DNA from 3 places in the Kribbella sp. NPDC048928 genome. Region 1 is predicted to be linked to each of the others. Evidence: riboswitches for the same ligand, from Rfam matches in the RefSeq annotation. Region 1 holds a riboswitch; each other region holds the start of a gene.
What was found. A riboswitch is a leader RNA that binds a small molecule or an ion and turns the genes downstream of it on or off. The one in region 1 is predicted to bind ZMP and ZTP.

Region 1 (10,189 bases):
GACACGCTCCGTCAGGAGTGGCTGATGGACAGCCGGTTCACCACCGTCGAGGTGATGGTCGCCCCGGACGCCGCCGTACTGCTCGCAACTCGGCGCTGAAACTGTCGCTGGAAATGGAGCGGGCCCGAGCTATGGAGCTCGGGCCCTTGCCTGCCGCCATGCGCCTGCGGGCGGCCGGCCGCCTCCAGTAAATCAGTCGAACGACTGACTCAGGCTTCGACGTCCACGGAACGGGCGGTCGCGGCCTGCACCGCGGCGGTGATCTCGTCGAGCACCGGGGTGGCGATCTTCGAGTCGACCGACAGTGCGACCAGCGCCTTGCCGCCCTTGCGGTCCCGGCTGACCTGCATGCCGGCAATGTTCACGTCGGCGTCGCCGAGGATCCGGCCGATCTGGCCGACCGCGCCCGGCCGGTCCTCGTAGGTCAGGAACGCCAGGTGCGCGGCGAGCTCGATCTCGACGTCGAACCCGTCGATCTCGACCAGCCGCTCCGACTGCCGGACGCCGACCAGCGTGCCGGCGACCGACACCTGCACACCGTCGGCGAGGGTGCCGCGCAGGGTGATCAGGTTCCGGTGCTCGGGGCTGTCGTGGTCGGTGACGAGCCGGACCTCGAGGCCCCGCTCGGCGGCCAGCAGCGGCGCGTTCACGTACGAGACGTTGTCCTCGACGACGTCCGCGAAGACGCCCTTCAGCGCCGCGAGCTCGAGCACCTTGACGTCGTACTGCGTGATCTCGCCGCGGACCTCGACGTCGAGCTGCTGCGCGACGCCACCGGCGAGCGCGGTGAAGATCCGGCCGAGCTTCTCGGTCAGCGCGATCCCCGGGCGAACCTCTTCGGCGATCACACCGCCCTGGACGTTCACCGCGTCCGGGACCAGCTCGCCCGACAGCGCCAGCCGTACCGACTTCGCGACCGCGATGCCGGCCTTCTCCTGCGCCTCGTCGGTGGATGCGCCGAGGTGCGGCGTGACGACGACGTTCTCGAACTCGAACAGCGGAGAGTCGGTGCACGGCTCGGACGCGAACACGTCCAGCCCGGCGCCGGCCACGCGCCCTTCCTTCAGAGCAGAGTAGAGCGCCTGCTCGTCGACGATGCCGCCACGGGCCGCGTTCACGATGATGACCTCGGGCTTGACCTTGTGCAGCTGCTCGTCGCCGATCAGGCCGATGGTCTCCGGGGTCTTCGGCAGGTGCACCGAGATGAAGTCACTGGCCGCCAGCAGCTCGTCCAGCGTGGCGAGCCGGACGCCCATCTGCGCGGCCCGGCCGGCCTGCACGTACGGGTCGTAGGCGATCACGTTCATGCCGAAGGCGGCCAGCCGCTGCGCGACCAGGACGCCGATCTTGCCGAGCCCGACGATGCCGACGGTCTTCTCGAACAGCTCGACGCCGGAGTACTTGCTGCGCTTCCACTCACCCTTCTTCAGCGACTCGTTGGCTGCCGGGACCCGCCGCGCGGAGGCGAGCAGCAGCGCGACCGCGAGCTCCGCGGCGCTGACGATGTTGGAGGTCGGTGCGTTCACGACCATCACGCCCGCCTGGGTGGCGGCCTTCACGTCCACGTTGTCGAGGCCGACGCCGGCGCGGGCGACGACCTTCAGCTTCTTGGCGGCGGCGAGCGCCTCGGCGTCCACCTTGGTGGCGCTGCGGATCAGGATGGCGTCGACGTCGGCGATGGCCGGGAGCAGTTCGGCGCGGTCGGCGCCGTTGACGTGGCGGATCTCGAAGTCGGGGCCGAGGGCCTCGACGGTGGCCGGGCTGAGCTCTTCGGCGATCAGGACGACGGGCCGGGTTACGTCAGTCAGTGAAGACATGGAGGAATCTCCTGCAGAAGCGGTAGGGGCTCATCAAGAACAGAGCACCGCGCTGTGCCCGCTGCCTCGATGGTACCGCGTCCGCCGGCCGGCGGACGCGGGGACCCGAATGCCGGTCAGGCCGGGCTTCAATCGGTGTCAGTCGGTGTCGCAGCTGACCGGCGGGTTGGTCATCGACTTCACCGTGTCGATGACGAGCTTCCCGCCCTCGCGCACCAAGCGGTAGCGGTAGTCCAGCCGGTTGCAGTTGCGGCCCTCGGCGCCGCTCGCCGTCGGCGAGAACAGCGCGTTGAAGGTGATCCGCGCGTACGCCCCGCCGTCGCCCGAGGCGCTGACCTCGGTGATCTTGGGGGCGAAGAAGTACGTCGTCTGATGGCTGCGGGCATCCCGCGCCTCGGTCAGGGTCTTGGCCAGCTGCTTCGAGTACAGCCCCTGCAGCGCGGGGAAAGCGCGCTTGTTCTCCAGGGTGAGGTAGTTGGCGAAGAGCTTCAGCGCCTCCACCGCGAGCGGCGTGCGGGCGACCTGCAGGACCGGGGCGATCGGGGCTTGCGGTCCTCGGGACGTGGCGTCGCAGGCGTTCGCGTCCGCGGTGATGCCCGCCGCGTTCGGAGTGGCGTACCCGCGAAGGGTGGCGCGCGGGACGATCGTGCTCGCCTGCACCGTGTCGCCGACGACCAGGCCGACGATCCGGTTGGAGCCGTCGACCACCGGGCCGCCGAGCTTGGCGGCGTTCATGACCTCGCCGAGCGCCCGCGGCTCCGCGGCCGATCCGACCGCGTTGATGCTCTGCGTCCCGGCCGCGGTGTAGCCGATCAGCGCCCGCTCGGCCTTCGCATCCGGGTCGGAGGGAGCGATCTCCGCGGGCGTGACCGCGAGCTGGCCGATCAGTTGGAGTACGGCGACGCCGTCCTGGCTGGTACCGATCACGTTGGCGCGCCGGACCAGGCCCTTCGAGGTGACGACGACCGTCGACAGCGGCTGCTCCACAGCGGAGGCTGCGGTCAGGATCAAACCGCCGTCGACAAGCACGCCGGACGCCTCGCCGGTGCCCGCGCAGGTCGTCGACAGCACCCGGACCACCGCCGGGCCGACGGCGTCCTGCACCTTCGTGGTGTCGATCCCGACGCTCTGCGCGCGGACGTACCAGCCGGCGCCGGCACCGCCCGCGACGATCACGAGCAGCACGATCAGCCCGACCAGGAAGCGGCCGAAGATCCACGGCCCGCGCGCTGCCGGGCCGCGAGCGGGCCGGCTCGGGGCCTCGAGTTGGGTGAGTGACCCGGCGCCGGCCGGGATCCGCCGGGGCGGGCGCGGCAGCGCGTTCCTGCCGTCCTCCACCACCCGTTCACCTCCCCCACATCACCGCAAGATCACCACAAGATCACCGCACCGGACCACAACCGTCACACATTGTCGCAAACAAAAGGGCCCGGTCCACCCACCTGGATGGTCCGGGCCCTCTCGGGTCGTCGCGTCAGCGGGCCGCGGAGCCCTCGACGTAGTCCTCGTCGTGGGACTTGACCCACGCCATCAGGCCGCGCAGGTCCTTGCCGACGGCCTCGATCGGGTGCGTCTCGCTCTTCTTCCGGAACTCCGCGAACTCCGGCGCGCCGGCGTCCTGGTCGGCGATGAAGCGGGCCGCGAAGGTGCCGTCCTTGATGTCCGCGAGCACCTCCTGCATCCGGGCCTTCACCGACGCGTCGATGATCCGCGGGCCGGACACGTAGTCGCCGTACTCGGCGGTGTCGGAGACCGACCAGCGCTGCTTGGCGATGCCGCCTTCGTAGATCAGGTCGACGATCAGCTTGAGCTCGTGCAGGCACTCGAAGTACGCGACCTCGGGCTGGTAGCCGGCCTCGGTGAGCACCTCGAAGCCGTTCTGGATCAGGGCCGAGACGCCACCGCAGAGGACCGCCTGCTCACCGAACAGGTCGGTCTCGGTCTCCTCGGTGAAGGTGGTCTTGATACCGCCGGCCCGCAGGCCGCCGATGCCCTTCGCGTACGAGAGCGCCAGGTCCCACGCCTTGCCGGTCGCGTCCTGCTCGACCGCTACCAGTACGGGGACGCCGCGGCCCTCGGAGTACTCGCGACGGACCAGGTGTCCCGGGCCCTTCGGCGCGACCATGAACACGTCGACGCCCGCGGGCGGCTTGATGTAGCCGAACCGGATGTTGAAGCCGTGCCCGAAGACCAGCGCGTCGCCGTCGACCAGGTTCGGCTCGATGGCCTCCTTGTAGAGCTTGCGCTGCGCCGGGTCCGGAGCGAGCACGACGATCACGTCGGCCTCCTCCACCGCCTCGGCCGGGGTGACGACCCGCAGGCCCTGTGCCTCGGCCTTGGCGCGGCTCTTCGAGCCTTCCGGCAGGCCGACCCGGACGTCGACGCCGGAGTCGCGCAGCGAGAGCGCGTGGGCGTGGCCCTGGGAGCCGTAGCCGAGGACAGCCACGTGCCGGCCCTGGATCACCGACAGGTCGGCGTTGTCGTCGTAGAACATTTCAGCAGCCACTTCGGGCACTTCTCCTTAGTGTTGATTCGGTACGGCGGCAGCGGTACGGCCCGGCGGCGGGCCCGGTACCGGATGCGAGGACTGTCGGTCGACCGGTCGTGCCTGCACGGTCGGGGGTCCGGTCTGGACGTGCGGCGGCGGCACCGGCACCGGTCGTAGCGTGCGGTCGGAGATCGAGCGGCTTCCGCGGCCGATCGCCACCATGCCGGACTGCACCAGCTCGCGGACGCCGAAGGGTTCCAGCACCCGGAGCATGGCCTCGAGCTTCTCGGGATTACCGGTCGCCTCGATCGTGATCGCGTCCGGTGCGACGTCGACCACCTTGGCGCGGAACAGCTGGACGGTCTCCAGCACCTGTCCGCGGGTCAGGGTGTCGGCCTTCACCTTCACCAGCAGCAGCTCGCGCTGCACGGTCTGGGTCGGCTCGAGCTCGACGATCTTGATCACGTTCACCAGCTTGTTGAGCTGCTTGGTGATCTGCTCCAGCGGCTGCTCGTCGACGGTCACCGCGATCGTCATCCGGGACACCTCGGGGTGCTCGGTCGGACCGACCGCGAGCGAGTCGATGTTGAACCCGCGGCGCGAGATGAGTGCGGCCACCCGGGCCAGCACACCGTGCTTGTTCTCGACCAGGATGCTCAGCGTGTGCTTGGACATCTACAGCTCCTCGCCTTCCCAGTTCGGGGCCATGTCGCGGGCGATCTGGATCTCGTCGTTGCTGACGCCGGCGGCGACCATCGGCCACACCATCGCGTCCCGGTGCACGACGAAGTCGACCACGACCGGCGCGTCGGTGACGGCCATCGCCTTCTCGATGGTGGCGTCCAGCGAGTCGTTGTCGGTGCAGCGCAGCCCGACCCCGCCCATCGCCTCGGCCAGCTTCGCGAAGTCCGGGATCCGGGTCGAGTGCAGGTCGGTGTTCGAGTAGCGCTTGTCGTAGAACAGCGTCTGCCACTGCCGGACCATGCCGAGCGACTGGTTGTTGATCACGGCAACCTTGATCGGGATGCCCTCCAGCGCACAGGTGACGAGCTCCTGGTTGGTCATCTGGAAACAGCCGTCGCCGTCGATCGCCCAGACGGTCTTGTCCGGCCGGGCGACCTTCGCGCCCATCGCGGCCGGCACCGAATACCCCATGGTGCCGAGGCCGCCGGAGTTCAGCCAGTGGCCGGGCTTCTCGAACGGGAGGAAGTGCGCGGACCACATCTGGTGCTGGCCGACACCCGCGGTGTAGACGGCGTCCGGGCCGGCGATCTGGCCGATCCGCTGGATCACGTGCTGCGGCGACAGCGTGCCGTCCTCGGGCTCGTCGTACCCGACCGGGTAGCGGGAGCGGACACCTTCCAGCTGCGTACGCCAGGTGTCGTACGACGGGGTGCGTCCGGCCGCCGCGATCTCGGTCTGGAGCGCCGCGATCAGGTCGGTGATGACCTCCTTGCAGTCACCAACGATCGGGACGTCGGCGGCGCGGTTCTTGCCGATCTCGGCCGGGTCGATGTCGGCGTGGATGACCTTCGCGTCCGGGGCGAACGAGTCCAGCCGGCCGGTGACCCGGTCGTCGAAGCGGGCGCCCAGGGTGATCAGCAGGTCGGACCGCTGCAGCGCACCGACGGCCGAGACCGAGCCGTGCATCCCCGGCATGCCGAAGTGCAGCTCGTGGGTGTCGGGCAGCGCGCCGCGGGCCATCAGCGTGGTGACGACGGGGATGCCGAGCATCTCCGCGAGCTCCTTCAGCTCGGCGCTGGCCTGCGCGCGGATCACGCCGCCGCCGACGTACAGCACCGGCTTCTCGGCCGCGACGATCAGGCGGGCCGCCTCGCGCACCTGCTTCGGGTGCGGGCGGGTCACCGGCCGGTAGCCGGGCAGCGAGAGCTCGGTCGGCCACTGGAAGTCGACCATGGCCTGCATCGCGTCCTTGGTGACGTCGACGAGCACCGGACCGGGCCGGCCGGTGGCGGCGATGTGGAACGCCTCGGCGATCGTGGTGGCGATGTCGTTCGCGTCGTTCACCAGGAAGTTGTGCTTGGTGATCGGCATCGTGATGCCGCGGATGTCCGCCTCCTGGAAGGCGTCGGTGCCGATCGCGGCACTCGCGACCTGGCCGGTGATCGCCACCATCGGGACCGAGTCCATGTAGGCGTCCGCGATCGGGGTCACCAGGTTCGTCGCGCCCGGGCCGGAGGTCGCCATGCAGACACCGACCTTGCCGGAGGCCGCGGCGTAGCCCTGGGCGGCGTGGCCGGCGCCCTGCTCGTGACGTACCAGGATGTGGCGGATCTGGGTCGAGTCGAGCATCGGGTCGTACGCCGGGAGGATCGCGCCGCCCGGGATGCCGAAGACCGTGTCCACTCCGGCATGTTCCAGTGCGCGGATCAGAGCCTGTGCCCCGGTCAGCTGCTCACTCATGAGTGCCTTCCCTATGTCCTGGTTTCGCTGGGGTCGCGACCGATCCATCCTCGCTTGTGGCTGTCGTCTTGGCACTACTGGGTCTCAGATAGTCGCCCTGGCAACAAAAAACCCCTTCCGCCGGGTTGGCTGAAGGGGCGCGCTCGACTCAGTGGTCGCGTCAGTCGGCGCGCCGCACAAGTACGAGGAGAATCGATCGCATGTAGGCATTATTCGCCGACAACCGCCGACCGGGTCAAGTTCACCCCGCCTACATCTCATTTACTGAGACAGTCGTCTTACGGACGTGGCGTGCGGTCCAACGGCAGGGCGCTAGCATCACAGTGGTGACTGAGGACCCGTACGGCGACGAGCAACTGGTAGAGCTCTACGACTTGGACAACCCGGCCGGTGAGGACCACAAGTACTACCTGGGGCTGGCCGAAGGCACCCACAAGGTCGTGGACTTCGGGTGCGGGACAGGCCTGCTCACGCGGTCCCTCGCGGTGCCGGGTCGGGTGGTGATCGGCGTCGATCCGAGTACGACCATGCTCGGGTACGCGCGCCGGCAGCCCGGCGCCGACGCGGTCACCTGGATCGACGGGGACCACCGTGCCGTCGAGCCGACCGGCGATCTGGATCTCGTGGTCAGCAGCGGCAACACGATGATGCATGTCGCGGAGCAGGCGGCTGCCGTCACCGCGTTGGCCGCGGCGCTGCGTCCGGGCGGGATGCTCGCGTTCGAGTCGCGCAACCCGGCGGGGCGGGCCTGGCTGCAATGGACGAGCGAGGCGACGTACGGCGAACGGGACACCGCGGCCGGCCACCTGAAGGAATGGCTCGAGCTGACCGAGGTCGGCGACGGCCGGGTGGTGTTCGACGCGCACAACGTGTTCCCGGACGGCCACGACCGAATCTACCGCAACGTCCTGTACTTCCGCTCCGCCGAGGAGATCACCGCCGATCTCCGGGCGGCGGGGTTCACCGACGTGGTGATCGACGGCGGCTGGCACGGCGAGCCGCTCACCGACAAGGCGCCGCTGCTGGTGGTTCGCGCAACCAAGTAGGCTGACGGCACACCGCGACTGGCGAAGGTGGGTCACCACCAGGGAGCGAACTGCAAGGCGTCGTCCGCCTGGGCGCCTCCGATCGACTCGGAGGTTCCGATGCGTCTGCGGTACGGCATGAATCCTCACCAGACGGCCACTGCCGACGATCCACCGTTCGCGGTTCTCGCGGGCGAACCGTCGTACATCAACCTGCTCGACGCGCTCACCGGCTGGCAGCTGGTGCGGGAGGCGGCGCAGGCGTTCGGCGTGCCGGCTGCGGCGTCGTACAAGCACGTCTCCCCCGCCGGTGCTGCGCTCGGCGCGACGGTCGCGGCGGCGTACACGCGGGCGCGGGACGCGGATCCCAAGTCGTCGTACGGCGACTTCGTGGCGGTCTCGCATCCGGTCGACCTGGAGCTGGCCACGGTGCTGAAGCGGGTGGTCTCGGACGGGATCATCGCGCCCGGGTACGACGACGGCGTGCTCGAGATCCTCGCGGCGAAGAAGCGCGGGACCTATCTGGTGCTCGCGATGGACGCGTCGTACGAGCCGGCGGCGCAGGAGGTCCGAGACGTGTTCGGTGTCCGGCTGACGCAGGACCGGGACGCGCTGCCGGTGCCCCGCGACCTGCCGGACGACGCGGTGCTCGGCATGATCGTTGCCCGGTACACCCAATCCAACACCGTGGTGATGGTGAAGGACGGGATGACGATCGGCGTCGGCGCCGGGCAGCAGTCCCGGGTCGACTGCACGCGGCTGGCCGGCGCGAAGGCCGCGTTGTGGTGGTCACAGCATTCGGACGAGCCGTTGACCGGCGTCACGATGGTCTCCGACGGAGCACTGCCCTTCGCCGACAATGTCGAGGAAGCTGAGCGGTACGGCGTGACGCACATCGTCGAGCCAGGTGGGTCGATCCGGTCGGCCGAGGTCGCGGCGGCGTGCGCCGATCGCGGCATCAAGTGGTCCGCGACCGGCGTACGACTGTTCCGTCATTAGGTGATCGCGGCGGCCTTCTCCCGTTCCGGTGGTGCTGGGGGCGGGCCGCCTTCGAGCTGGATGTCGGGGACGATGCGGTCCAGCCAGCGCGGCAGCCACCAGGCGCGGGCGCCGAGCAGCGTCATCACCGACGGGACCAGGATCATCCGGACGATGCTGGCGTCGATCAGTACGGCCACCGCCATGCCGACCGCCAGCATCTTCACCGTCGGGTCGTCGTCGAGCACGAAGCTGAGGAACACCACGATCATGATCGCGGCCGCGGTCGTGATCACCCGCGCGGTCGCGCCGATCCCGATCGCCACCGCGCGGTGACTGTCCCGGGTCGCGATCCACGCCTCGTGCACCCGGGACAGCAGGAACACCTCGTAGTCCATCGACAGCCCGAACACGATCGCGAACATCAGCATCGGCACGAACGACGGAATCGGCACCAACTCGTCGATCCCGACCAGCGACGATCCCCAGCCCCACTGGAAGACCGCGACGATCACGCCGTACGCGGCGCCGACCGACAACAGGTTGAGGATCGCGGCCTTCACCCCGATCAGCAACGAGCGGAACGCGACCGTCAGCAGCAGGAACGCGAGCAGCACCACTGCCCCGATCAGCCACGGCATCCGGCTGCCCACCTTCTCGGTGAAGTCGACGTACCCGGCCGTGGTGCCGACGAGGTACGTCGGCTCCTTCTGGTTGGGCAGCACGTCGTCACGGATCCGGTTGACCAGGTCCTGGGTCTCCGCCGCGGACGGCGCCGTCGTGGGGATGACGTTGATGATCGCTGTCGTCCCCGCACTGTTGGTGCTCGGCGGCTGAACCGCGGCCACGCCGTCGGTCTTCTGTAGCGTGGACTGCAGGCCGCTGAGCAGCGTCTGCTTGTCGGTCGAGCTCTCCGACGGCAGCTGTACGACGACGGTCAGCGGACCGTTGGCGCCCGGGCCGAATCCTTTCGCGATCAGGTCGTACGCCTTCCGGCTGGAGTCCTGGGCCGGATCGGTGCCGGCGTCGAGCTGGCCGAGGTTCATCGACAGCAGCGGGATCGCGAGCACGAGCAGGACCAGGGTGGCGGCGATGCCGTACGGCCACGGGCGATCGCTCACCTTGCGGCCCCAGCGGGCGAACGCGCTCTGCTCGTGCTTCGCGTCGCGGCGTTCACGTTCCTCCGCGCGGTGCAGTTCGACGGCGGTCCGGTCGGGAAGCTCAGCCTCCAGTTCACGCTCCTCGACCAGGTGATGCCGGTCCTTGCGGTTCAGTACGGTGAACTTCGCGAGCCCGAGGAGCGCCGGGATGAGGGTGAGAGCCGCCAATACGGTGACCGCGACGACGATCGCGGACGACAGGCCGAGCGCGCCGACGAACGGGACGCCGGACACGTACAGGCCGAGGATCGCGATCACGACCGTCCCGCCGGCGACCAGGATCGCCGCGCCCGAGGT
Region 2 (10,189 bases), on a different contig from region 1:
TCGGCGCTGCTCCAGGACGCGGTACGGCGGAACGCGAAGGCGCGGACGTCGTCGGCGTACCGGTCGAACAGCTCGCCGAGCGCGAAATGGTCCCCGCTCCGCAACCGCTCCCACAGGTCCTGGTCGGAGCCGGAACCGGCCGGGCTCGCTGGGCCTGCACCTGGGGATCCCGCAGCCATCGACGGCTCCGTATCGTCAGTCAGGGTGATCTTCACATCAGGTAGTGACCGGCCGTGCGCCGGATGGTTGCATCAGAGCTGGTTCAGTATGGCCCGCAGCCCGTTCTCGACGTCGTCCGGCAGATCCAGCCGCAGTCCGCGGTGCACGCCGTACCAGGGCGAGAGCCGCGCCCAGTCCTGGGCGCGGTCGATCAGCTCGGGCGTCGGCGCGTAGACCTCGACGAAGCCCGCGGCGACCGCGCGCGGTGCACCGTTCAGGATCCAGCACAGGTCGAGTGCCGGGTCGCCGATGACGGCGTCGGTCCAGTCGATGACGCCGGTGATCCGGCCGTTGTCCACCAGGATGTGCTCCGGACCGAAGTCGCAGTGGATCAGTGCCGTCCGGACGCGCGCGACGCGGTCGAGCAGTTCGTACGCCGCCGGGTGCTTGTCGGGCGGCAGCAGCGGCACGATCCGGGTCCGGAAGTCGTTCAGCTCGAGGGTTTTCGCCGCGGTCGCGGTCTCAACGTCAAGTGCACCTTGAGCCACGGCCTCCGACGGGTCGACCGCATGGAGAGCCTTCAGGAACGTACCGAGTGCCCGTCCGGTCGCCTCGTCGCCGTCCGTGAACGGTTCACCGAGAAGCATCAGATGCCGTACGCCGTCCGCAGTCGGCTCGGGCACCGGTACAGGCAGTGGCAGCTGTGGCGCGAGCCAGGGGAGCAGCGTGGCCTCGGCGAGCAGCCGTGGGCGTACCTCCGGCCGACGCGCCGCCCGGTGGATCCACGGGCCGTCGATCCACGCGTGGCTGTCCCAGCCTTCGTTGATCGTCAGGCTGCGGACGTACGGACCGAGCAGGCCGACTGTGTCCGGCATGAACGGCCACTCGTCGAGCTTGGCCACGAGTTCGGCGGGCGACATCCAGGCACCCCACTCGACCTCCTCCGGCTGATGCCGCACCGGGCCGTCCCAGACGCACGTGTAGAGGTACGCGTGGTACGTCGTGTTCTCGTCCGCGTAGTCGCCCTCGGGCAGCCGTGTCAGCTCCACGCCGGCGATTCCGAGCTCCTCGTCCAGCTCCCGTACGACGGCGTGGAACGGGTCCTCACCGGCCGCCACGACGCCGCCCGCGGTGAAGTCGTAGTAGCTCGGGTACACGTCCTTGACCGGCGTCCGGCGGTGCACGTAGATGTCGCCGGCCGGATTCCGGACGAGGACGCCGGTCGCCGAGTGCCGCAGGTTGTCGCGCCGCATCGCCGACCGTGGTGCCGCGCCGATGATCTCGCCGGCGTCGCTGAGGATCGCCACCATCTCGTCCACCGGAAGGTTCATCCAGGAAGTTTCGCAGGTAACCCTGTGGACACAGCAACCACTTTCGTCGCCGGTACCGCGTAGGCTCGACCGCATGAGTGTTCGGCGGATCATGGGTACCGAGACCGAGTTCGGGATCTCGGTGCCGGGCCAGCCCGGGGCGAACCCGATGCTGACCTCGAGCCAGGTGGTGAACGGCTACGCGCAGACGCAGCCGCTCGCGCGCAAGACCCGGTGGGACTTCGATGAGGAGCATCCACTACGGGACGCGCGCGGGTTCGACCTCAGCCGGGAGGTGGCCGACTCCAGCCAGCTCACCGACGAGGAGACCGGTCTGGCGAACGTGATCCTCACCAACGGCGCCCGGCTGTACGTCGACCACGCCCACCCGGAGTACTCCGCGCCCGAGGTGACGAACCCGCGCGACGCGGTGGTGTGGGACAAGGCCGGCGAGCTGGTGATCATGGAGGGCGCGCGCCAGGCCCGGCTGATCCCCGGCGCCCCGCAGCTGAACCTGTACAAGAACAACGTCGACAACAAGGGTGCCTCGTACGGCGCCCACGAGAACTACCTGATGCGCCGCTCGACGCCGTTCGCGTCGATCGTGAGGCACCTGACGCCGTTCTTCGTGAGCCGTCAGGTGGTGACCGGCGCCGGCCGCGTCGGAATCGGCCAGGACGGCGCCACCCACGGGTTCCAGATCAGCCAGCGCGCGGACTACTTCGAGGTCGAGGTCGGCCTGGAGACGACGCTGAAGCGGCCGATCATCAACACCCGCGACGAGCCGCACGCGAACCCGGACCGCTACCGCCGGCTGCATGTGATCATCGGCGACGCGAACCTGTCCGAGATCTCGTCGTACCTGAAGGTCGGCACCACGTCGCTCGTGCTGGCGATGATCGAGGACGGCTGGCTGACCGACGACCTCGGGGTGGACCGCCCGGTCTCCACGCTGCACGAGGTCAGCCACGACCCGACCTGCACGCATCTGCTGACGCTCAAGGACGGGCGCAAACTCACCGCCGTCCAGCTCCAGATGGAGTACCTGGAGCAGGCCCGCAAGTACGTCGAGGACAAGTACGGCGACGACGCGGACCGGCAGACCAAGGACGTACTGCACCGCTGGGAGCAGATCCTCGACCAGCTGGCCCTGGACCCGATGAAGTTGTCGGACCAGCTGGACTGGGTCGCGAAGTACAAACTGCTCCAGTCCTACCGCGATCGCGACGGCCTGGACTGGGACGACTCGAAGCTGCACCTGGTCGACCTGCAGTACGCCGACCTGCGCCCGGACAAGGGGCTCTATTACAAGTTGGTGAAGTCCGGCCGGATGCAACGGATCGTCACCGACGAGGAGATCCGGATGGCCGTCGCGCACCCGCCGACCGACACCCGGGCGTACTTCCGCGGTCGTTGCATGCAGCAGTACGCACCGCAGGTCGCGGCCGCCTCGTGGGACTCGGTGATCTTCGATCTGCCCGGCAAGGAATCGCTGCAGCGGATCCCGACCCTGGACCCGCTGCGCGGTACGAAAGCCCATGTCGGGGCACTTCTTGATCAATGCGACACCGCCAGTGACCTGGTTCGCACCATTACTGGGGGCGGCGCCGGGTAGGGTCGCTAGTGAAGGTCGATTTGGGCGGCCTTCCCAGCGGTTCTAGGAGGTGTGCCATGGCGAAGGACGGCGGTCAGCAGCACAAGCAGCCGAAGCGTTCCTCGACCGAGGAAGAGATCGAGCAGGTCGAGACGTCCGAGGATGTCGCCGAGCGCAAGGAGCGGCTCGACGAGGACGTCGACTCGATCCTGGACGAGATCGACGAGGTCCTCGAGGAGAACGCCGAGGAATTCGTCCGCGGATTCGTGCAAAAGGGTGGGGAGTGAACCGCTCGATGACATCTGATGCCTCCGGCCGGCTGCCGGAAGCCTTCCTGACCCCAGGCGGCTCGTCGTTCATGGACTTCCTGGCCGGGCACGCGCCCGACCTGCTGCCCGGACGGCGGTCGCTGGGGCAGGGTGACCTGTCCAGTGAGGTCCCGCACGGCACGACGATCGTGGCCGCCACCTTCCCCGGTGGCGTGATCATGGCCGGCGACCGGCGGGCCACGATGGGCAACATCATCGCCCAGCGGGACATCGAGAAGGTGTTCCCCGCCGACGAGTACTCTGCGGTCGCCTTCGCCGGCTCGGCCGGCTTCGGGATCGAAATGGTGCGGCTGTTCCAGGTCGAGCTGGAGCACTACGAGAAGCTCGAGGGCGCCACCCTGAGCCTGGACGGCAAGGCCAACCGGCTGAGCGCGCTGATCCGCGGCAACCTGCCGATGGCGATGCAGGGCCTCACCGTGGTGCCGCTGTTCGCCGGGTACGACCCGGACATCAAGGGCGGCCGGATCTTCTCCTACGACCCGACCGGCGGCCGGTACGAGGAGACCCACTTCTACAGCGTCGGCTCGGGCTCCCTGTTCGCCCGCGGCGCGCTGAAGAAGCTCTACCGCGAGGACCTGTCCGAGACCGACTGCGTGACGGTGACGATCCAGTCCCTGATCGATGCGGCCGACGACGACTCCGCGACCGGTGGGCCGGACATGCTGCGGCGGATCTTCCCGGTGGTCGGCGTGGTCACCGCGGACGGCTACCGGCGGCTGCCCGAGGACGAGGTGGCGGCGCTCGTCGACGCGGCCTGGGCCCAGCGGCACCAGCGTCCCGACGGCCCTGCCGCGGCGTCCCTGACCTGACCACCTTGATCTTGCCGATCGACTGATTAGAGGACGACACCTTCGATGAGCGTTCCGTTCTACGTCTCGCCCGAGCAGCTGATGCGGGACCGGGCCGACTTCGCCCGGAAGGGCATCGCCAAGGGCCGCAGCGCGATCGCGCTGCAGTATGCCGACGGCATCCTGTTCGTCGCGGAGAACCGCTCGCCCGCGTTGCACAAGGTGGCCGAGATCTACGACCGGATGGCGTTCGCCGCCGTCGGCCGGTACAACGAGTTCGAGAACCTGCGGATCGCCGGCGTCCGGCTCGCCGACATGCGCGGCTACTCGTACGACCGGCGTGACGTCACCGGCCGGGCGCTGGCCAACGCGTACGCGCAGACCCTCGGCGCGATCTTCTCCTCCGGCGGCGAGAAGCCGCTCGAGGTCGAGATCCTGGTCGCCGAGGTCGGTGCCGCGGCGAGCGACGACCAGATCTACCGGCTCACCTACGACGGCTCGATCGCCGACGTCCAGGGGTTCGCGGTGATGGGCGGCCCGGCCGAGCACGTCGCGGAGTACGTCGGCGAGCACTACACCGACGGCATCTCGCTGGCCGGTGCGCTCCGGCTCGCGGTGGACGCTCTCGCCCACGACGGCACCGAGGTCCGGGAATTGACTCCGGACCAGCTCGAGGTGGCGGTTCTGGACCGGACTCGTTCGCAGGTGCGCAAGTTCAAGCGGATCTCCGAGGAGACGCTGGCGAGCATCCTGTCCGAGTCCCGTCCGGCGGCCGAGACCGAGGCCGCCGGAGAGTCGGGGGACGACGCCGAGGCCACGGACTCCACTACCGACGCCGCGGATACTGCGGAGTCTGCGTCGGACTCGGCCGAGGGAACCCAGGAGGCTTCGCCGGGCGACGACGACGCGCCGGTGGCGCCGCCGGAGGACCCCGACGACACCCGTCCGCTGTGACGGACCCGCTCGACGCCTCAGCCGTCACCGACAAGGTGGCGGCTGAGCCGTCTCCGGAGCCCTCGGTGGGGTTGCCGGGGGAGTCTCGTCCGTCGGATCCGGAGCCGTGGGAGCTGCTGGGGGAGGAGCCGGGCTTCTCGCGCTTCCTCACCGTGCGCCTGCGGCGGTACCGGATGCCCGACGGCCGTGAGGTCGAGTGGGACGTGTTCGGGCCCGAGGCGGGCATCAGTTCCGGCATCACCGTGCTGCCGCTGACGCCGGAGGGGCGGATCGTCACGATCCGGATGTTTCGGGCCGGCCCCGACAGCGTCGTCACGAACCTCCCGGGCGGTCTGGTCGAGCCCGGCGAGGAGGTGGCGGTCGCCGGTGCGCGGGAGCTCGAGGAGGAGACCGGGTACACCTGCGAGACGCTCGACGTGGTCGGCTGGCAGTGGTCCGGCGCCTCGTCGACCTTCCGGAAGTACGTCGCGATCGCGCGCGGCTGCCGGCCCGACGGCAAGCAGCAACTCGACGAGGCCGAGGACTGCGTCCCGGTCGAGCTGACCGTCGACGCCTTCCGCACCGAGCTCCGCACCCCCGGCGCCATGACCGGCATCGACGCCGCCTACCTGGCCCTGGACCACGCCGGCCTGCTCTGATGGTGAAAGCCAGCCAGACGATCAACGTCCGGACGTGGTCGAAGACCGTCCCTGCGTACGGCCTTCGCCTGCACGATCTCGACCTGTACGTCCTGAAGAATCACCACAACCTGCTACGCGTCCTCGGGTACGAGCGCGTCGACGCCACCGCGTCCTGGGGCCGGAACATCCTGGTGTGGGCCCTGCACATGCTGTTCCTGGTCGCGCTCGTCACCGGCGTCACCACGGTCGGTCGCCGGGTGCCTGCCCGGAGAGACTTTCGCCGGATCGAGGCGCTGCCGCTCGGCGCCTCGACGACCATCACCCCTGGCGACTCCGGTGAGTATCCCGGGCCGGTAGGCTGAGGGTGGACCGCGACTGGCGTTGAGGTGGACGAACCACCGGGGAACGGTCTGCCACTCGGCTTCGCCGCGCGCCTGGGCACTCACAGCTTTGGAGGAGTGCGCGATGGCTGCTGAACTGATGGTTGGGACCGACCTGGCTGCTGCGATGGTGGCCAAGGCCGCGGAGCGGGCCGCCGCTCTGCAGGAGCAGCACGGCGTGCAGCCGTGCCTCGCGACAGTACTGGTCGGGGACGACCCGGCGTCGGCGACGTACGTACGGATGAAGCAGAACCGGTCCAAGAAGGCCGGGATCGCCTCCCGCAGCGTCGTACTGCCCGCGGAGACGACCACCGAGGAGCTGGTCGCCGAGATCACGAAGCTGTCCGACGACCCGGCGGTGCACGGGATCCTGCTGCAGCACCCGGTGCCGGCGCAGATCGACGAGCGGGCTGCGTTCGAGGCGATCGATCCGGCCAAGGACGTCGACGGCGTCACGCTGCGTTCGTTCGGGGCGATGGCCCTCAACGACGCGGCGGACCCCGGCTTCAAGTCCGCGACGCCGGGCGGCATCATGCGGCTGCTCGCCGCGTACGAGGTGCCGCTGGAAGGCGCGCACGCGGTGGTGATCGGCCGCAGCCCGATCCTCGGCAAGCCGGCCGGCATGTTGCTGCTGGCATCGAACGCGACCGTCACGTACGCGCACTCCAGGACCCGCGACCTGGCAGACCTGGTCCGCACGGCCGACGTCGTGATCGCCGCCGTCGGCAAGCCGAACTTCGTCCGTGGTGACTGGCTGAAGCCGGGCGCCGTGGTGGTCGACGCCGGGTACAACGAGGGCAACGTCGGCGACGTGCACTTCGAGGAGGCGGCCGAGGTCGCGCGGCTGATCACACCGGTTCCGGGCGGTGTCGGGCCGATGACGATCGCACTGCTGCTGGAGCAGACGGTCGACGCTGCTGAGACGGCTGTCCACTCTTTGACTACTCTGAACTAGGGTTGGAGCAGGCGAACAAGGAGGAGGAGACGTGGCGGTACGGGCGATCCGGGGTGCCACCCAGCTGGACGTGGACGAGCGTGAGCACCTGCTCGAGCGGTCCGCGGAGCTGGTGAAGGCGGTCCTGGAGGCGAACGATCTGGAGAACGAGGATCTGATCAGCATCCTGTTCACCGTCACGTCGGACCTCCGGTCGGAGTTTCCCGCGGTCGCGGGGCGGCAGATCGGGCTCACCGACGTGCCGCTGATGTGCATGCAGGAGATCCCGGTCCCGCATGCGCTGCCGCGGGTCGTGCGGCTGATGCTGCACACCGAGACGCCGCGGTCCCGCGACAAGATCCAGCACGTCTACCTGCACGGCGCGACCGCCCTCCGCCCGGACCTGACCGGCGCTCAGTGAGTGAGCTGCGCGGCCCGGTCCGGATTGTCGGAACCGGGTTGATCGGGACGTCGATCGGACTCGCGCTGGTCCGGCTCGGCGTCGTCGTGGAGCTCGTAGACGGGAACGCGGACAACGCGCTGATGGCCGAGCGGATCGGGGCCGGTTCGCGGCAGGTCGAGATCGAGCCGCAGCTGGTCGTGGTCGCCGTACCGCCGGACCATGTCGGCGCGGTGGTCGCGGAGCAGTTGGCGCAGACCGGCGCGATCGTCACGGATGCGGCGAGCGTGAAGGGCAAGCCGCTCGTGGACGCGCGCGGCCTGGTCGGAGACATCAGCCGGTACGTCGGGAGTCACCCGATGGCAGGCTCCGAGCGCAACGGTCCGCTGGCCGCTCGCGCCGACCTGTTCGACGGTGCCACCTGGGCGATCACCCCGCACGCCACCAGCGACCCGGAGGCGGTCGATCTCGTACGCCGGCTCGCCGAGGCGTGTGGCGCGCGGACGGTCGAGCTGTCCGTCGAGGACCACGACCTGGGCGTCGCCCGGGTCTCGCACCTGCCGCACCTGATGTCCGCGCTGGCGGCGGGAACGCTGGCCGACGCACCCTCCTCGCATCTCGAGCTGTCCGGCCAGGGCGTCCGGGACGTCACCCGGATCGCGGCCGGCGACCCGGCGCTGTGGACCCAGATCGTCTCCGCGAACTCGACCGCGCTCACCGGGCTGCTCGAGCAGATCCGTGGTGAGCTCGACCGGCTACTCGTTGCCCTCGGCAAGGAAGAGGCCGGCGACGAGCTGACCGCGATCCTCGGCCAGGGCGTGTCCGGGGCGGTCCGGGTGCCGGGCAAGCACGGAGCGCCGCACATCGACCTCGTCACGGTCCTCGTCACCATTCCGGACCGGCCGGGTCAGCTGGCGCGGCTGTTCGCGGACGCGGCCGAATCCGGCGCCAACGTCGAAGACCTCCGGATCGACCACAGTCCGGGCCGCCCGGCCGGTGAGGTCGAGCTCGCCGTCAAACCCGCCTCAGTCGACCAACTGGTCGACGTCCTGACCGACCGTGGGTGGGTAGTCCACCGCTGAACTGTCCCCCTCCGAAGGTAATCTTCGGGGCATGATCATCGCAGTGGACGGGCCGAGCGGCTCCGGTAAGTCGAGCACCGCCCGTGGAGTGGCCACCCGGCTCGGACTGCGGTTCCTGGACACCGGCGCGACGTACCGCGCCGTGACCTGGTCGGCGGTCGAGCATGGCCTGGACCTCGACGACACGGCGGCGGTCGCGCAGCGCGCCCGGGAGCTGGAGCTGGAGGTCAGCACCGACCCGGGGCACCAGTTCGTGATCGCCGACGGGACCGACGTCACGGCCGCGATCCGGGAGTCGCGGATCAGCGAGGTGGTGTCGAAGATCGCCACCAACCTGGACGTCCGCAAGGAGCTGATCCGGCGGCAGCGGGCGATCATCGACGACGCCCAGCCGAGCGGCGGGATCGTGGTCGAGGGCCGCGACATCGCCACCGTGGTCGCCACCGACGCCGAGCTGAAGGTGCTGCTGACCGCCGACCAGGAGGCCCGGATGGCGCGCCGCGGCGCCCAGGTCGGATCGCTCACCGCGGAGCAGTTGCGGGACCAGATCGTCCGTCGCGATGCCGACGACTCGACCGTGTCGGAGTTCCAGGTCGCCTCCGACGGCGCGGTCACCATCGACTCGACCGACCTGACCCTCGAGGAGGTCATCGACGTGATCAGCCGACTCGCCAAGGAGACCGTCCCTCAAGGTCCGGAGCGATGACGGCTGAGCTCACCGGGCACAAGGATCTGCCGCGTACGGACGATCTGCCGCCGTTGCCGTACCGGCTGGCGCTGCCGCTGCGGAGGCTGGCCAGGCCGTACTTCTTCCACCGGTACGACCTGACCGTGCACCACGAGGACCGGTTCCCGCTGACCGGTCCGTTGCTGATGACACCGAACCACCTGAGCCTGCTGGACGGGCCGCTGCTCGGGGCGATCGCGCCGCGGATGCTGCACCAGCTCGGCAAGATCGAGGTGTTCGGCGGTCTCCAGGGTGCGTTCCTGCGCCGGGTCGGCCAGATCCCGGTCGACAGGTCGTCGTACGACGTGCTCGCGGTCCGGAAGTCGATCCAGGTGCTCCGCGACGGGCGGGTGCTGAACATCTACCCGGAGGGCACCCGCGGGCCGGGCGACTTCGGCCGGATCCGCAGCGGCGTGGCGTACCTGGCGATGGTCACCGGCGCCCCGATCCTGCCGGTGGCGCTGATGGGCACACGCTTGCCGGACGGCAGCGTCGAGGGTCATCCGCCGCCCGGAAGCCGGGTCGACGTCGTGTACGGCGAGCCTTTCGCCGTCGAGCGCGTACCCTTTCCCAGGAGACATACCGACGTACTGGCAGTCGCCGACCACATCGGCGACGTGCTGCGCGCCCACGTGAAGGCGGCCGTCGAAGAAACCGGCCACCCACTTCCGGGCTGGCGAGACCCGAAGGACCCTGATGACTGACCTGCCCACCGACGTACCGACGCATGACCGGGAGGACACCGGGCCGCTCCCGGTGCTCGCGATCGTCGGCCGGCCGAACGTGGGCAAGTCCACGCTGGTCAACCGGATCATCGGCCGCCGCGAGGCGGTCGTCGAGGACACGCCGGGCGTGACCCGCGACCGGGTGTCATACGACGCCAACTGGGCCGGCCGGGAGTTCACCGTCGTC
Region 3 (10,189 bases), on a different contig from region 1:
GGTCTCGGCGGCTTGACGACCGCCGGCGTCATCGGCGCCGACCTTGACGACGTCATCCTCGCCACCAGCATCGCCAGCGGCCCCCACCGCCTCGACCCCACATCCCTACCCCCATGGCCAACCGCCCCGAACCCCACCGCCTCGAGCCCCACCGCCTGGGACCCCACCGCTGCGGTGGGGCGGCTGCGGGTTGGGTATCGGTCGACGCTTGGTGAGTGGCCGGCGGATGCGGGGGTGGATCGGGTGATTCGCGAGCGGCTGGCGGTGTGCGGGGTGGACGTGGTTGACGTACGGCTGGAGCTTGCGCCGACCGACGAGGCATGGCCGGTGCTGTCCGCGCTCGACAACGGGCGCGGTGTGGACTCGGTTGCGGTGAGCCGGGCGCGGGCGGTACGGGACCACAACAACACCGCGCTGGCCGACCTGTTCGACGAGGTGGACGTACTGGTGACGCCGACAACGCTGACCGTTGCCCACGGCTACGACCAGCACGAGGAGAGCATCGTCACCGGCGACCCGTGCTGGATCTTCAACGTGACCGGCCACCCGGCAGTCAGCGTCCCCGCCGGACTGCACGACGGCCTACCGGTGGGCGCGCAAGTAGTCGCCCCGTACGGCGAAGACCACCTTGCCCTGGCCGTTGCCCGACACCTGTACGCACCGCTGCCCCTACCCTCCATCCACCCTGCCGGCGGCGGCCAGGTCGACAGGTAGTACACCCGGATACACCGTACGCGCGCGGCACTTTCACGCTCAGGTGTACTACCCACCAATCCCGCACCGGCCGGCACCTCCTGTCGAACTGCCCACCCTCCACCGCGACACCCACCACGCCCAACACCTCCGCTGATGCGTTAGTGGGACTGTTCGGCGCGCCAGTTCTTGATCATCTGATCCATGTCGGCGTGGATGAAGGCGAAGAAGTCGGCGGCTTCGGTGAGGCGGTGGCCTACGGCGGTGTCCTCGCCGAACAGCGAGGCGCCCGAGCGGCTGGTGGACTCCCATTCGCTGAGGGCGAGGTTGCGGCGCTCCAGGATCGCGGCGAAGACGTCGTCGCGGATCCGGTAGTGGTCCTTGCGGGACCCGGGCTGGCGCTCGCGCGAGATGAACGAGACCTGCAGCAACTGCCGGACCGCACCGGACACCGCCGGCTGACTGATCTTGAGCAGGTCGGCCAGCTCAGCCGCGGTCATCGTGCCGTCGGGGCTGACCAGCATCGCGCCCATCACGCGGGCCGACATCGTCGGTACGCCGCTGTTGGCCAGTACGCCCGCGAACCGCTCGACGTACTGGCTGACTGCCTCCCGGCTGGGTTCCTCCGCCATGGTTGAAGCTTACAGTGATTTGATTAATCGCAACTATCACAAACTTCTGATACTTTAAATCCATGACCTCGACCATCGACACCTCTACGCCGACGCTCACCGGCGCTCGCCGTTTCGGTGTGCTCATCGCGCTGTGTCTCGCCGTGCTCGTGCTCGGCCTGGACACCACCGTGCTCAACGTCGCGCTGCCGACCCTCGCGCAGGACCTGGACGCGTCCACCAGCCAGCTGCAATGGATGGCGAACAGCTACAACCTGGTGCTCGCCGCGCTGCTGCTGCCGGCCGGCCTGCTCGGCGACCGCTACGGGCGGCGCCGGATCATCGCGATCGCGCTCACCCTGTTCGGGCTGGCGTCGCTGGCCTGCGCGCTCGCCGACACGGCCGGTCAGCTGATCGCCGCCCGGGCATTCCTCGGAATCGGTGCGGCGATGATCGTCCCGGTCGCGCTCTCGCTGATCACGGTGCTGTTCCGGACCGAGGTGGAGCGCAAGAAGGCGATCGGCTTCTTCGTCGTTGCCAACAGCATCGGGATGCCGCTCGGCCCGATCGTCGGCGGCCTGCTGCTCGACCACGCCGGCTGGCAGTGGATCTTCTTCATGAACGTCCCGATCGCGCTGATCGCGGCAGTGGCGGTCACGCTGCTCGTACCGGAGACCCGCAGCTCGCGGCGCCCGGCCATCGACTGGCTCGGCATCATCTTGTCCAGCGCGGGACTCGCCGCCCTCGTGTACGGTGTGACAAAGGCCGGCGAGGCGTCCTGGACCGACGGCGCGACGATCGCCTTCCTCGCGCTCGCCGTCGTCCTGATCGCCGGCTTCCTGATCTGGCAGCGCCGCAACAGCGAGCCGCTGATCGAGCTGCGACTGTTCCGCGAGCGGGTCTTCACCGGCGGCGCCGTGCTGCTGACGGTGTCGGTGTTCGCGATCTTCGGGTTGCTGTTCACGATGCCGCAGTACTTCCAGGGCATCAACCACTCCGATGCGCTGCACACCGGCCTGAAGCTGCTCCCGTTCATCGGCGGCATGACGATCGGCGCGAAGCTGGCCGAGCCGGTGGAGGCGAAGCTGGGTACGCGGATCGTGGTGATGGCCGGGTTCGTGGTGATGGCGGTCGGGTTCGGTGTCGGCGCCTTCACCGAGCTCGGAACCGGGTACGGATACACCGCGATCTGGTTCGTGGTGGTCGGATTCGGCCTCGGCTGCTCGATGCCGCAGGCAATGAACGCGGCGCTCGGGGTGCTCGACCCGGAGCGGGCCGGGACCGGATCCGGTCTGCTGCAGGCGTTCCGCCAGGTCGGCGGTACGGTCGGCGTCGCCGTGCTCGGCACCGTACTGAACTCGGTCTACCGGCACAACGTCGACACCGGCGGACTGCCGGCGCAGGTCGTCGACGCGGTCGAGAAGAGCCTCGGCGGCGGGCTCGCGGTCGCCGCCAAGACCGGTTCGCCGGAGCTGTTGGCGAACGTCCGGGACGCCTTCCTGAGCAGCCTCAACACCACGATGTGGGTGTCGGCCGGGATCGCCGTCGTCGGCGCCGTCCTCGCGGCGGTCCTGATGCCGAAGCGCGCCGAGAAGGCGTCGCAGGACGCACTGATGGGCATCCCGCAGGACAGCTGATCACTAGCAGGCCGCCCGGGCCGACCACAGGCGACGGCGCCCGCTCCAGAGGGGGAGCGGGCGCCGTCCTGGTGTTCAGTTGAGCTCGAGGCCCGGGTACAGCGGGAACTTGTCGAGCATCTCGGCCGAGGCGGCCTTGGTCTTGTCGGCGACGCCGTCGGCAAGCACGTACTTCGCCTTCGACGGAGCGCCCGCGGCGGTGGTCGTCGGCGTCGTCGCGGACAGTACGTCCACGATCAGCCCGGCGACCCGGTCGAACTCGTCGCCGCCGAAGCCCCGCGTCGTCAGCGCCGGCGTACCGATCCGGACGCCCGAGGTGTACCAGGCGCCGTTCGGGTCGCGCGGAACGGCGTTGCGGTTGGTGACGATGCCCGCGTCGAGCAGCGCGGACTCGGCCTGCCGCCCGGTGATGCCGTACGACGAGACGTCGAGCAGGACGAGGTGGTTCTCGGTACCGTCCGTCACGAGCTTGACGCCGCGCTTCATCAGGCCCTCGGCCAGCGTGACCGCGTTGTCCGCGACGTTCTGGGCGTACACCTGGAACGACGGCTGCCGCGCCTCGGCCAGGGCGACCGCCTTCGCGGCCATGGTCTGGCTCAGTGGACCGCCGAGAACCATCGGGCAGCCGCGGTCGACGGACTCTGCGTACTCCGGCTGGCAGAGCACCATGCCGCCGCGCGGGCCACGCAGCGACTTGTGCGTCGTGGTCGTGGTGACGTGCGCGTGCGGGACCGGGTCGAAGTCGCCGGTGAAGACCTTGCCCGCGACCAGGCCGGCGAAGTGCGCCATGTCGACCATCAGCGTGGCGCCGACCTCGTCGGCGATCTCACGCATCTTCGCGAAGTCGACCTTGCGCGGGTACGCCGAGTAGCCGGCGATCAGGATCAGCGGCTTGAACTCGCGGGCCTTCCGGGCGACCTCGTCGTAGTCGAGCAGCCCGGTCTCCGGGTTCGTGCCGTACGAGTGCTGATTGAACATCTTGCCGGAGATGTTCGGCCGGAAACCGTGCGTCAGGTGGCCGCCGGCGTCCAGCGACATGCCGAGCATCTTCTGGTCGCCGAGCGCCTTCCGGAGCTTGGTCCAGTCGTCCTCGGAGAGGTCGTTGACGTGCTTCGCGCCGGCCTCGGCGAGCGTCGGCGACTCGATCCGCTGCGCGAGGATCGCCCAGAAGGCGACCAGGTTCGCGTCGATGCCCGAGTGCGGCTGGACGTACGCGTGCGGGGCGCCGAACAGCGCGCGGGCGTGGTCGGCGGCGGTCTGCTCGACGATGTCGACGTTCTGGCAGCCGGCGTAGAAGCGGTGCCCGACGGTGCCCTCGGCGTACTTGTCCGACAGCCAGTTGCCCATCGTGAGCAGCGTGGCGGGGGAGGCGTAGTTCTCACTGGCGATCAGCTTCAGCGAGGAGCGCTGGTCGGCCAGCTCGGACTTGATCGCGCCGGCGATGGTGGGCTCCACCGCGGCGATCACCTGCAGCGCGTTGTTGTACGCGGCCGACGCGGCGGCGGCGTCGAAGGATGCGGCGTTGTCGATGGGTTGAGGCATCGTTGTCTCTCCTGCGGTTGCAGTGGGTCGAAGGCACCCAGGCGCACGGTGCCGACGGGTTTCGCTCCCCGGTGGTTCTCCACCTTCAGCGCGCCAGTCGCGACCCGCTCACCCTATCGTGCGCTCGAGGATCTGCTCGAAGGGAGTGGTCCGCGGCAACGTCCCGAAGACGCCACCCCAGTCGCCCGCCAACCGGGACGCGACGAACGCGTCCGCGACCGCGGGGGTCGAGTGCCGGATCAGCAAGGAAGCCTGCAGGCACAGGGCCATCCGCGCGGCCAGCCGGCGGGCGCCGGCCTCGGCGTTCGCAGCGTCAGCAAGCGCTTGCAGTACGTCGTTCACGGCCGCGTCGAGCCGCGCATCGGCGCCCTGGACCGCGGCCAGCTCGGTCAGCCAGGCGTCGAGCGACTCGGGTTTGCGCAGCGCCCGCAGGACGTCGAGCGCGTTGACGTTCCCGGACCCTTCCCAGATCGAGTTCAGCGGCGACTCGCGGTAGAGCAGCGGCAGCCCGGACTCCTCGACGTACCCGTTCCCGCCGAGACACTCCAGCGCCTCCGCGACCATGAACGGCGTCCGCTTGCAGACCCAGAACTTCGCCAGCGGCAGCGCGATCCTGCGGAACGCTGCCTCCCGCGCGTCGCCGGTGAGGGCCGCATCGACCGCCGCCCCCAACCGCATCGCCAGGGCGGTCGCCGCCTCGGATTCGACGGCCAGATCCGCCAGTACGTTCTGCATCGCGGGCTTGTCGGCCAGCAGCCCGCCGAACGCCGACCGATGCCGCGTGTGCCAGACAGCCTCCACGAGCGCTCGGCGCTGAAGTGCGGACGAGCCCAGGACGCAGTCCAGCCGGGTCGCGGCGACCATCTCGATGATCGTCCGGACGCCGGCCCCTTCCTCGCCCAGCCGATACCCGACCGTGCCGTGGAACTCGACCTCGCTGGACGCGTTCGACCGGTTCCCGAGCTTGTCCTTGAGCCGCTGCAGTGCGAACGGATTGCGGTTGCCGTCAGCAAAGACCCGCGGTACGACGAAGCAGCTCAGCCCGTCCGGCGCCTGCGCCAGGACCAGGAACACGTCGACCTGCGGCGCCGAGCAGAACCACTTGTGCCCGTCCAGCAGGTACATGTCGCCCGCGGGGGTCGCCGTGGTGAGGTTCGCCCGTACGTCCGAGCCGCCCTGCTTCTCTGTCATCCCCATCCCGGCCAGTGCGCCGAGCTTCTCCGCGGCCGGCAGCCGGCGTCCGTCGTACTGCGTCGACGCGAGCTGCGGGATCCACTCCTTCGCGAGCCGCTCGTCGGCCTTCAACGCCGGTACGGCGGCGTACGACATGGAGATCGGGCAGCCGTGGCCGGGCTCGACCTGGGACCACACGTAGAAACCCGCCGCGCGCCTCAGATGCGGCGCGGGGCGGTCGCTGGTCCACGGTGCCGCCTGCAGCCCGAAGCCGACGGCCTGCTCCATCAGCCAGTGCCAGGACGGGTGGAAGTCGACCTCGTCGATGCGGTTGCCGTACCGGTCGTGGGTGCGCAGAACCGGCGGGTTCTGGTTCGCCGGGAGCGCGTGCGCGAGGGCCTCCTCCGAGCCCGCCAGCTCCCCGATCCGGCGCAGACCGGGGTCGTCGGTGAGGTCCTCAGCGGCGGCTGCGTACGGACGCAAGGCGTCACCGAGCGCTGTGTCCTGGGTGAAGAAGTTCACGCCCCGCAGTGGGGGAGCCTGGTTCGTTACCGCGAATGGGTCCGCCATGTCAGTACGGTAAGCGGTATGGCACGTTCTGGGGCAGGACCCACTGGTGGGAGCTCCCTCTCATTGGCATGGGTTCGCAGGGTCCCCGCGACGACCTGGAAGCTGCTCACGCAGACCATCGGGGTCTGTCTGCGCTACCGGGTCACCGGTCTCGCGGCCGAGGGGGCGTTCTACGCCATCCTGTCGCTGCCGCCGCTGATCTTCGGGCTGGCCGGATCGCTCGGTTACATCGCGAGCCGCTGGTTCGAGGTCGAGACGATCAACGACGTCAAGCAGCAGATCGTCGACCTGGCCGCCCGGGCGCTGACCGACGACTCGATCCGCAACGTCATCGAGCCGACGCTCGACCAGGTGCTGAACGGCGGCCGGCCGGACGTCATCTCGATCGGTTTCGTGCTGGCGCTGTGGTCCGGCAGCCGGGCGCTGAACGTGTTCGTGGACACCATCACGATCATGTACGGGATGGGCGGCAAACGCGGCATCGTCCGGACCCGCGCACTGTCGTTCAGCCTCTACTGCGCGGCGCTGATCATCGGCGTGATCGTGCTGCCGCTGGTGCTGGCCGGCCCGGACGCGGTGAATGCCCTGCTGCCGCACAACCTCGACTTCCTGAACCAGCTGTACTGGCCGGTCGTGACGATCCTGTCCGCGGGCTTCCTGAACACCCTGTACCACCTCTCGGTGCCGATCCGGACGCCGTGGGTCTCGGACCTTCCGGGGTCGTTCCTGGCGTTGTCGATCTGGATCCTGGGCAGCTTCGTACTGCGCTGGGTCCTGCAGAGCACGGTGGGTGGTACGTCGATCTACGGACCGCTCGCGGCGCCCATCGCCGTACTGATGTGGCTCTACATGACCGCGATCGCGGTGCTGATCGGCGCGGCGCTGAACGCCGTCGTCGACCGGCTGTGGCCGCACAAGGCGCATGTGGCCGAGGTCAAGACGGAGGCTTCGGAGGCGGAGCCCGAGTCGAGCCCGAGTGACGACGAGGTCGAGCCGGTGATGAAGGCGGAGCCGGAGCGGCACCACGAGCACTCGCTGACACCGGTCGCGTCCGGGGAACGCCCGGAGATCGAGGTGGCACGCAAGCTCGAGGAGTTCTCGGAGCAGCCGGGGGAGGTCGCGCCGGCGGTCAAGAAGGCGGTCCGGAAGGCAGTCCACAAGACCGTGGAGAAGCCTGCCGAGAAGTCCGCGGCGGACACACCCGAGAAGCCGGTACAGAAGACGGCCAAGGTCGGAAAACCCGGTGCGCCGGGGGAGACCGACGACCTAGGCTGACGGCATGCGCAACACGGTCCTGGCTGGACCGCAAGGACAGGAAGGGAGGCAACCCGCCATGAGCTCGCAAGAGGCCGAACGGCCAGTTGTCTCTCAGACCGTCCGTCCGCGGAGCTGATCCCGCGGCCGGGCCCTTCGAAAGGTTCGCCGCATGTCAGCCACACTCCAGGGCCTGGGACTCGACAGTTCCACGGCCGAAGCTTTGCAATCCGTTCCCGAGGACCTGGTCCCGGGACGAGTCGCCCGGGTCGACAAAGGCCTGGCGACGGTTTTCACCGAGGACGGGCCGGTTCGCGCCAGCTGGTCCGGGGCGCTGCTCGCCGAGATCGCGGCGGACGCCCAGGCCGGCCCGTGCACGGGAGACTGGGTCGTCCTGCGGTACTGGCCCGACGACCGGATCACGGTCGAGTCCGTACTGCCCAGAAGGACGTCGATCATCCGCGCGGAGGTCGGCGGGTCGTCACGCGGGCAGGTGCTCGCTTCGAACGTCGATGTGATCGCGATCGTGGTCGGTCTGGTGCCGGAGCCGAACATCGTGCGTATCGAGCGGTTCATGGCGCTGGCCTGGGAGAGCGGTGCGCGTCCGGTCGTCGTACTGACCAAAGCCGACCTGGTCGGTGACGCCGACCTGCTGGCCGAGGACGTGGCTGCGGCCGCACCTGGTGCTGAGGTGCTGGTGTGTAGTGCGACCACAGGTGCCGGGCTGGACGGCGTACGCGCGTTGCTGGACGGGAACGCGACGCTGGCGTTGCTGGGGTCCAGTGGTGCCGGCAAGTCGTCACTGGTGAACGCACTGGCCGGCGTGGAGTTGCTGGACGTGCAGGACATCCGTGAGGACGGCAAGGGAAGGCATACGTCAGTACGGCGTGAGCTGATCGTGCTGCCTGCAGGTGGTGTCGTCATCGACACGCCCGGGCTGCGGGGCATCGGTCTGCAGGAGAGCGGCGAGGGGCTGGCCGCGGCGTTCCCGGACGTCACGGAGCTGGCGGAGCAGTGCAAGTTCAAGGACTGCTCTCATGAGATGGAGCCTGGCTGTGCTGTCCGGGCCGGGCTCGAGGACGGGACGCTGCCGCACCGGCGGTACGAGAGCTGGGTGAAGCTGCAGCGTGAGGCCGCGTACATGGCGCGGAGGGCGGACGTACGGCTGCGGAACGAGGCGAAGAAGGAGTGGGCCCGGGCGTCGAAGTCGTACCGCCGCGACTGGAACCCGCGGCACTGAGGCGGGGATGAAAGGATCGGTCGTATGAACCGATCGGTGCTGGTGACAGGGGCTTCACGGGGGATCGGCGCGGCGACGGCGCGTGCGTTCGCCGCCGCGGGGGATCGGGTGGCGGTGCATTACAGCGCGTCGGGCGACGCCGCCGCCCAGGTGGTGAAGGAGCTGCCCGGCTCCGGGCACCTCGCGGTGCAGGCGGACCTGGCGGATCCGGTCGCGATCGAGGCGATGGTGTCGGATGCGGCGGCTGCGCTGGGCAGTATCGACGTACTGGTTAACAACGCGGGCGTCTACCACCCACACCGGATCCGGGAGACGACGTACGCCGAATGGCAGCAGGCCTGGACGGACACACTCGCGGTCAATCTCGTTGGCCCGTCCAACGTCACGTGGTGCGCTGTCCAGCACATGACGCGCGGCGGCCGGATCGTGAACGTGTCGTCGCGGGGAGCGTTCCGCGGCGAGCCGAACCAGCCCGCGTACGGTGCCTCGAAGGCCGCGATCGTGTCGTTCACGCAGTCGTTGGCGCGGGCGCTCGGGCCGGAAGGGATCGCGGTCACGGCGATCGCACCGGGCTGGACCGTGACGGACATGGCCGCGGTCAACCTGGCCGGCGAAGGCTACGACCGGCGGCGCCTGGAGAGTCCGCTCGAGCGGGTGGCGGACCCGTCCGAGGTGGCGGCCGCGATCCTGTACCTGGCGTCGGCCGAGGCCGAGTTCGCGACCGGTACGGTGCTCGACTTCAACGGCGGCTCGTACCTGCGGATGTAACCCGTTCGCGCGGTGGCCGGGAGACTGATTACAGTCTGTCCCGTGCATCGCATCATCACTCCGCCGACCGCCGCTTAGGCGGACGGTTCCCCACGCGCTCAGGCCGGTCCCGGCCTGGGCATCTTCGGGCTGTTCGCAGACGCTCCGACCACTCGTTGCGAACACCTCCCGGAGTTTCCGATGCAGCACCGCGCATCGACGAGGCGTGCCCTCGTCTTCGTACTACTCGCCGCCCTCGCCTGGGGCACCGGCGGCCCGACCGGCGCACTACTGACGCAGTACGGCGGTCTCACGCCGCTCGCCACGTCCTTCTGGCGGCTGGCCGCCGCCGCACTCTGGCTAGCGCCCGCCGTAGCCTTCCGCAGGAGCCCTGTACGTCCTCAACTGGCGGCGAACCCACTACGCCACCTCCTCTGCGGCCTGGGTCTCGCCGTCTGCCAACTCGGGTACTTCACCGCCATCCCACGCGTAGGCGTCGGCATCGCCACAGTGGTAGCCCTGGGCGCGGCCCCGATCCTGATCACGCTCTTCGCCCGCGAACGCTTCACACCCGCACTCTTCGCCGCCCTGGCCGGCCTCATCCTCCTGAGCGCAACCACCGGCACCACCAACCTCACCGGTCTGGCCGCCGCCATAACCTCCGCAGCCGGCTACTCCCTGACCACCCTGGTCAGCCGCAACACACCAGACCCACTCACCAC

Region 2: another riboswitch for ZMP and ZTP. It lies ahead of ACGFI6_RS24930 (bifunctional 5,10-methylenetetrahydrofolate dehydrogenase/5,10-methenyltetrahydrofolate cyclohydrolase); the one in region 1 lies ahead of ACGFI6_RS27080 (5-aminoimidazole-4-carboxamide ribonucleotide transformylase).
Region 3: another riboswitch for ZMP and ZTP. It lies ahead of ACGFI6_RS17870 (glycine hydroxymethyltransferase); the one in region 1 lies ahead of ACGFI6_RS27080 (5-aminoimidazole-4-carboxamide ribonucleotide transformylase).

The regions. Positions count from the first base shown of each region.
Region 1 covers NZ_JBICUC010000006.1:404,926-415,114, reverse strand. The annotation lists gene ACGFI6_RS27115 (O-methyltransferase) at 1-99, shown strand, start outside; gene serA (phosphoglycerate dehydrogenase) at 210-1,817, opposite strand; gene ACGFI6_RS27105 (serine protease) at 1,956-3,155, opposite strand; gene ilvC (ketol-acid reductoisomerase) at 3,292-4,311, opposite strand; partial or broken gene ilvN (acetolactate synthase small subunit) at 4,477-4,980, opposite strand; gene ACGFI6_RS27090 (acetolactate synthase large subunit) at 4,981-6,729, opposite strand; gene ACGFI6_RS27085 (class I SAM-dependent methyltransferase) at 7,056-7,775, shown strand; ZMP/ZTP riboswitch at 7,780-7,856, shown strand; gene ACGFI6_RS27080 (5-aminoimidazole-4-carboxamide ribonucleotide transformylase) at 7,875-8,753, shown strand; gene ACGFI6_RS27075 (MMPL family transporter) at 8,750-10,189, opposite strand, start outside.
Region 2 covers NZ_JBICUC010000005.1:587,780-597,968, reverse strand. The annotation lists gene ACGFI6_RS24970 (RNA polymerase sigma factor) at 1-179, opposite strand, end outside; gene ACGFI6_RS24965 (phosphotransferase) at 252-1,490, opposite strand; gene dop (depupylase/deamidase Dop) at 1,564-3,084, shown strand; gene ACGFI6_RS24955 (ubiquitin-like protein Pup) at 3,141-3,350, shown strand; gene prcB (proteasome subunit beta) at 3,359-4,201, shown strand; gene prcA (proteasome subunit alpha) at 4,247-5,134, shown strand; gene ACGFI6_RS24940 (NUDIX hydrolase) at 5,131-5,772, shown strand; gene ACGFI6_RS24935 (hypothetical protein) at 5,772-6,116, shown strand; ZMP/ZTP riboswitch at 6,116-6,201, shown strand; gene ACGFI6_RS24930 (bifunctional 5,10-methylenetetrahydrofolate dehydrogenase/5,10-methenyltetrahydrofolate cyclohydrolase) at 6,220-7,089, shown strand; gene aroH (chorismate mutase) at 7,121-7,489, shown strand; gene ACGFI6_RS24920 (prephenate dehydrogenase) at 7,486-8,550, shown strand; gene cmk ((d)CMP kinase) at 8,582-9,256, shown strand; gene ACGFI6_RS24910 (lysophospholipid acyltransferase family protein) at 9,253-9,981, shown strand; gene der (ribosome biogenesis GTPase Der) at 9,974-10,189, shown strand, end outside.
Region 3 covers NZ_JBICUC010000003.1:926,620-936,808, forward strand. The annotation lists gene ACGFI6_RS17855 (amidase) at 1-714, shown strand, start outside; gene ACGFI6_RS17860 (GbsR/MarR family transcriptional regulator) at 855-1,325, opposite strand; gene ACGFI6_RS17865 (DHA2 family efflux MFS transporter permease subunit) at 1,388-2,941, shown strand; gene ACGFI6_RS17870 (glycine hydroxymethyltransferase) at 3,017-4,483, opposite strand; ZMP/ZTP riboswitch at 4,512-4,592, opposite strand; gene ACGFI6_RS17875 (acyl-CoA dehydrogenase family protein) at 4,592-6,226, opposite strand; gene ACGFI6_RS17880 (YhjD/YihY/BrkB family envelope integrity protein) at 6,290-7,501, shown strand; gene rsgA (ribosome small subunit-dependent GTPase A) at 7,653-8,720, shown strand; gene ACGFI6_RS17890 (SDR family NAD(P)-dependent oxidoreductase) at 8,745-9,488, shown strand; gene ACGFI6_RS17895 (DMT family transporter) at 9,669-10,189, shown strand, end outside.